2 regions of the Paenibacillus sp. WLX2291 genome follow, and region 2 is predicted to be linked to the other one. Evidence: predicted binding sites of a transcription regulator. Region 2 holds the regulator's gene; the other holds the start of a gene.
The links. Region 2 encodes CtsR, which represses protease genes until heat stress. Its sites were predicted from a motif close to ATGGTCAATAAAGGTCAAACA; they were not measured.

Region 1: clpP (ATP-dependent Clp endopeptidase proteolytic subunit ClpP) is a predicted target of CtsR. The motif match lies at 1,802-1,822, and genes of this name have one in related genera.

The regions. Positions count from the first base shown of each region.
Region 1 is NZ_CP176755.1:170,443-173,871, forward strand. It holds gene ACDE64_RS00755 (beta-galactosidase) at 1-926, shown strand, start outside; gene clpP (ATP-dependent Clp endopeptidase proteolytic subunit ClpP) at 1,090-1,686, opposite strand; tRNA gene ACDE64_RS00765 (tRNA-Arg) at 2,069-2,143, opposite strand; gene ACDE64_RS00770 (sugar-binding transcriptional regulator) at 2,389-3,417, shown strand.
Region 2 is NZ_CP176755.1:717,947-721,375, forward strand. It holds gene ACDE64_RS02985 (metallophosphoesterase family protein) at 1-686, shown strand, start outside; gene ACDE64_RS02990 (CtsR family transcriptional regulator) at 1,013-1,471, shown strand; gene ACDE64_RS02995 (UvrB/UvrC motif-containing protein) at 1,500-2,024, shown strand; gene ACDE64_RS03000 (protein arginine kinase) at 2,038-3,111, shown strand; gene clpC (ATP-dependent protease ATP-binding subunit ClpC) at 3,131-3,429, shown strand, end outside.

The sequences.
Region 1 (3,429 bases), 550 kb from region 2:
CGAATCATATTCAGACGTATGAGCCGACCATTACGAGCTATGACTATAATGCTTTGCTGAGTGAATCCGGGCAGCTTACGGAAAAATATCATATTGTACGTGACGTGCTGCATACGTATCGCGGGCTGACTCCGCCACCGTTACCAGAACCGATCAAGTCCTATGGATACGGTGAGTTGGAGCTGACTGAGAGTGTAGGATTGTTCAGTGTGCTGGATATACTTTGCCCTAATCCGGTGTACTCGCCGTATCCATTGACGATGGAGGAGCTGGGACAGAGCTACGGATTTGTACTGTATACGACAACGGTGTCTGGTCCACTGCCCAATACGGAGCTGCATATTCAACATGTGCGCGATCGGGCGCAGGTGTATATCGATGGACGATATGCCGGAGTCATTGATCGCTCTGATCCAGATGCACAGTCATTACAACTGGATATTGATGCGCAAGGAGCCAGACTGAGCATTCTGGTGGAAAATATGGGGCGCATTAACTACGGTCCCCATCTGCTGGATCGCAAAGGTATTACCGAAGGCGTGCGGCTAGGCAATCAGTTTCTGCATGAATGGGTGATCTATTCGCTGGATGGAAAATTACCAGAGGGAGCGGAATATACTTCGATATCCTCACCCAATACACTAGGTGTCATGCTGGAAGCGGAAGGCGAGAAGCCAGCCTTTTACCGGACGACGTTTGAAGTGTCGCAGCGCCGGGATACATTTGTGGATATGAAAGGCTGGCAAAAAGGCATCGTCTACATCAATGGATTCAATCTGGGACGATACTGGAATAGGGGACCACAGCGAACGCTGTATATTCCCGCACCGCTATTAGTAGAAGGCACCAATGAGTTGATCGTATTGGAGCTACACGGCTCACATCGTCATCGTGTGATGTTAACCGACGAACCGCTATTAGGTTAACCTGATGTATGAACACGACAATATTGAGGTAGAGCAGGATAGAGCGAGTTAGGAATGTTATAGCCTATAGCTAACAACGATAAGCTCATGAGACTGTACGAAATACGAAAAAAGCTGCAATGGCATGATGCCGTTGCAGCTTTTTGTATGTCCATTTAGCGTATTACACGCCTTGTGGAGGAGTTTTCTCAATGACTTTATCGATCAGACCATATTCAGCAGCATCCGCAGCAGTCATGAAATAGTCACGGTCAGTATCGCGTTCGATACGTTCCAGTGGTTGACCAGTACGATCCGCCAGAATTTGGTTCAGCTTATCGCGCATTTTCAGAATGCGACGCGCACGGATCTCGATGTCCGTTGCTTGACCTTGAGCACCACCGAGTGGTTGGTGAATCATGACCTCACTGTTTGGCAACGCGAAACGTTTACCTTTTGCACCTGCATTCAGCAGGAATGCGCCCATACTTGCAGCCATGCCGACACAGATGGTGGACACGTCCGCTTTGATGAATTGCATTGTATCATAAATTGCCATGCCCGCCGTAATCGAACCGCCTGGGCTATTAATGTACAGATGAATATCTTTTTCTGGGTCTTCGGCTTCCAGGAACAGCATTTGTGCAATAATCGCGTTTGCCACCACATCATTCACTTCAGAACCGAGGAATATGATACGGTCTTTCAACAAACGGGAATAGATATCATAGGCGCGTTCACCGCGGCTGCTCTGTTCAACGACCATTGGGATATAACTCACTAGAAACCCTCCTTAAAATTACGATCATCGTAAATGTTATGAATATAGTGGAATCATAGTCCAAACAATATAAATAATCAATTGTTCTTACCACATTATAGGCCAGTTCAAACTTAAAGTCAAAGAAAGTCAAACTATTGACTGCAAAACTGCCTAATTTGCTGGAAAATGGGTTAATGAAGAAAAGGGCAGCGTTGCAATGTGCTCCTTTTTCCATGGAATGACTGCCATCAACCGCATAGCAGTGTTGTTTTACTAGAAGAATATACAAAAATAACCAGCATCAGCTGGTTAGCAATTCTTTCTATCATCATAATACAGGGTTAACAATTGTTTGTTATAACAGGATAGGAACGAAATATGTATAGTGCTTGAGAGAGAATGGCGCGCCCGCCAAGAATCGAACTTGGATCTCAGGCTTCGGAGGCCTACGTCATATCCATTGGACCACGGGCGCAAATAAAACAACAGCAAGAATGATTATAGAATAGATAGGTTTAAAAAGCAAGCAATCACCCTGTGAAAACTGTAACGTAAACCTGCCATAAATAGTTGTGCAGTAGACTTGATTCCGAGTCGGAAATTGGTTAATATAGTAGTGGGACTTAAAAAGTTATGCCGGGACATTTTGAGTCCATACACCCAACCTGGTTGAAATGAACCAGATTACACTGAGCGAGATAAGTTGCAGGAGTGGAAAGCATGCGAAAATTACTTGAAATACAGAAGCAGCTTCTGCCCGATCTCACCGACGTACTCAAAAAGCGATATGCCATTTTGCATCAGGTCATGCTGACGGGATTGGTCGGACGAAGAGCACTTGCATCGTCTCTGGGCATGACGGAGCGCGTACTGCGCGCCGAAACTGATCTGCTCAAGTCCCAGGGATTACTGGATATTGAGAGTACCGGAATGAAAGTCAGTGAAGCAGGCAGACAACTGCTTGACGAACTGGAACCGATTATGGAAGAATTGCTTGGACTGTCTGCACTGGAGGAACGCATTCGCGATGCCTACGGTTTGCAGCAGGTTGTCATTGTGCCCGGAGATTGCGATGCATCTGCAAGTACGAAGCAGCATCTCGGGCGTGCAGGCGCAAAAGCACTGCTCAGTGTGATGCGAGAAGACGATATTGTAGCAGTTACCGGCGGTTTTACACTGGCTGAAGTTGCTGAGCAACTCAGTCCAACCTTGCCAGCACCGCTCAAACAAGCTTGGTTCGTTCCGGCAAGAGGCGGACTTGGCGAAAATATGGAATACCAGGCGAACTCCATCGTATCGACGATGGCGAAGCGGGTTGGCGCGCAGTACCGGCTACTGCATGTGCCCGATCTGCTACGCAGGGACGCCTATGAATTACTGTACGAGGATGAGAATGTACGTGAGATCGTCGAGTTTATCCGGCGCGCACGCATTATTATTCACGGTATCGGTGATGCTATGGAAATGGTACGCCGCCGCCGACTGGATCCGCAGCTTGTACAGGAAATTCGCAAAGCAGGCGCTGTCGCCGAATCGTTCGGTCACTATTTTAATGAGCAAGGCGAAACGGTCCACCATATGCTGACCCTTGGGTTGCAGCTGGAGGATATCGCCAATGCCGAAGTGGTGATCGGCATCGCTGGCGGCAAGAGCAAGGCACAGTCTATCCATTCTGTACTGAAATTTGGGCAGGAAGATATTCTGGTCATCGACGAAGCTGCTGCTAGGGAGATCGTTAAGGAACTGTAGTTTTTTCTATCT
Region 2 (3,429 bases):
GGGGAATTCAGCCACGCCTTCTGGGGGAGGCATTACCGGAAATGTTAGAATTGTTATTGGAAATGGAGGTGCCGCACATTTCGAAACAACAGGTTATGATTCTGCTTTGCGGTGATCTGTATACAGATATATGGAAAAGGGGTTCTAGTGGCAGTCCGATTGCGGTTTGGCAAGCTTTTCAGCAAAAATTTGTGAATATTGCTGCCGTGTCGGGGAATCACGATATTTTTACAGATGAAGAGAAACGAGATTTGAACACCAGAGTTCAAGCGGCGTGGATGCTTCAGCCGCAACTGCACACTATATGTGGTTTACATGTCGCCGGGCTGGGTGGCATTACAGGTAGAGCAGATAAGCCCAATCGTATGTCAGAAGCCGATTTTTCAAAACAATTGAGTAGATTGCTGAAAAAGTCACCAGATGTATTGATGATGCATCAGGGACCAGATGATCCACTCAATAGTCGATCAGGACATGCAGGTGTACGAATGGAAGTGGAGAAATCTGATCCTGTATTATTGTGCTGCGGACATGTAGGTTGGGATACACACAAAGCACAAGAACACTATACTCGCTTACAAAATGGAACCCAGGTACTGAATGCAGACGGAAAAGTATTTATACTAATTGCTGAACATGAACATGAACATGAACATGAACATGAACATGAACATGAACAAGGATAAAGAAGGTTTGAACATGAGTGAAAATAAATAGACAGCTATGCTTTGAAACGTAGCTTATATACCATAACTGTTCTGCTCTTGGCAAAACGGGATTTTATGGTATAATACTATAAAGTCAAAGAAAGTCAAAGTCAGCGCACGCATACAGCAATGTATTATTCACGAAATGGATGTGATCCTGCCAAGAAACGTTGTTTTCACTTATTACGGGGATTATACAATATGTTCGTTTCTGACCATAAAAGATATGGTTAAGTGTTGTTTATGCAGACTTTGATATTAACATTGGCGAATTCATGTTTTAACTATACATGGAGGAGGATACAATGCGTAATATCTCCGACATTATCGAACAATATTTGAAACGCATGCTTCAGGAAGGTGAAGGTGCATTGGAGATCCAGCGTAATGATCTGGCTGATCAGTTTTCCTGCGTACCGTCGCAGATCAACTATGTAATCAGTACACGTTTTACGCTGGAAAAGGGCTATCTGGTGGAAAGTAAACGAGGTGGCGGTGGATATATCCGTATTCGCCGGATCGAACTTCCATCACACTCTACTATTCATACGCATATTCATGAAAGTATTGGTCAGGCGATGAGCCAGACGGCAGCGGAAGGATTGATCTATCAGCTGTTTGAGGCGCGTCTAATCTCCAAGCGCGAAGCTGAAATGATGCGTGCTGTGGTGTGCAGGGATGTGATTTCACTCAATCTTCCCTATCGGGATGAAGTCCGTGCACGAATGATGAAGGCCATGCTGATCTCATTGCTTGGGTCTTGATCATAGGGAAGAAGGGAGGCATAGCAATATGATTTGTCAGGAATGCCAGCAACGGCCGGCTACCCTTCATTTTACCAAGATCGTAAATGGCGAGAAAACTGAATTCCACATTTGCGAACACTGTGCCCGTGAAAAAGGGGAGTTGATTCCAGGCACTTCTGGAGGATTTTCCATTCATAATCTGTTATCTGGACTGATGGATTTTGATTCCAGTAATAAAGCAAAAGCGGCAGGAACACCTGCTCAACAGCTGCAATGTCCAGAATGTGGCATGACGTATGCTCAGTTCCGCAAGCTAGGACGTTTTGGATGCAGTTCTTGCTATCCTACGTTTGACCGTCAGCTTGATCCGTTACTGAAACGCGTGCATGGCAGTACCGCTCATGCGGGCAAGCTGCCTGAGCGTGTTGGAGGGCAGATTAAGGCAAGACGTCAGGTGCATGAGCTGCGTCATGAGTTGCAGCAGCGTATCGCTGAAGAAGAATTTGAACAGGCTGCCCAGTTGCGCGATCAGATTCGTGAGCTGGAAAAGCAAATTTCACAGGAGTCGTAAGGAGGAATGACGTATGCCGGGTCTCCGTTTTACTGAAAAGCCTTTGAGCGAATGGATGCAAAAGGGCGGAGATTATTCGGATGTTGTCATCAGTAGCAGGGTGCGTATCGCCCGAAATCTGGTGCATCAGCCATTCCCGATTGTGTCTTCCGTTGAACAGGCGGAGCAGGTACGCCAGCAGCTCACAGCTGCGCTGGAGGATGAAGGTGTACAAGCGCTTGGACCGTTCGAGCCGATCGTCCTAAACGAGCTGAATGATGTCGACAAGGAAGTGCTGATGGAGAAGCATTTGATCAGTCCTAGTTTGATCAATGATTCCAAAGCAGGTGCGGTACTGTTAACAGATGATGAGGCGGTCAGCATTATGCTGAACGAGGAAGATCATCTGCGCATTCAGTGTCTGTACCCAGGCTTTCAATTACAGGAGGCATGGCAACGGGCGTCACAGATCGATGATGCTTTTGAAAAGGTCGTCGATTATGCGTTTGATGATCGACGTGGTTATCTGACCAGCTGCCCAACCAATCTGGGAACAGGCTTACGCGCATCGGTTATGCTTCATCTGCCAGCGCTGGCGATTCTCAATCAGGTTGGTCGTATTTTATCGGCGGTATCGCAGGTAGGCTTGGCGATTCGTGGATTGTACGGCGAAGGCAGTGAAGCGATCGGGAATATCTTTCAAATTTCTAACCAGATTACACTTGGATTGTCTGAGGATGAGATTATCGACAATCTGCGCAGTGTAGTCATGCAGATTATTGAATATGAACAGCATGCACGCAGTCGGCTGTTAACTGAATCTAAGCTGCGTATTACGGATCGCATTATGCGCTCTTATGGCATTTTGTCTTATGCAACGATGATGGATGCCAAAGAAGCATTTCAGCGAATCTCCGATGTGCGGCTTGGCGTGGATCTCGGATTGATTGATCAAGCATCGGTCGTTCAAATGAACGAATTACTGATTATGACACAACCGGGTTTCCTTCAGAAAACGTTCGGTGTTAAAATGGGATCAGGAGAACGCGATATGTACAGGGCGCAGCTGATCCGCGATACATTGGGTAATGTACATGTAGAAGACTAAACCGTGGAGGTGCTTCAATATGATGTTTGGCAGATTTACGGAGCGAGCGCAAAAAGTCCTAGCATTGGCTCAGGAGGAAGCGGTTCGTCTCGGTCACAACAACATCGGTACAGAGCATATTTTGCTTGGATTGATTCGTGAAGGCGAAGGCATCGCTGCCAAAGCGCTGATCGGTCTGGGTCTTGGACTTGAGAAAATTCAGGATGAGGTAGAATCGCTGATTGGCCGCGGTCAAGAGCAACCTACTAATATCGCGTATACCCCGCGTGCGAAAAAAGTCATCGAGCTGTCGATGGACGAAGCGCGCAAACTTGGTCA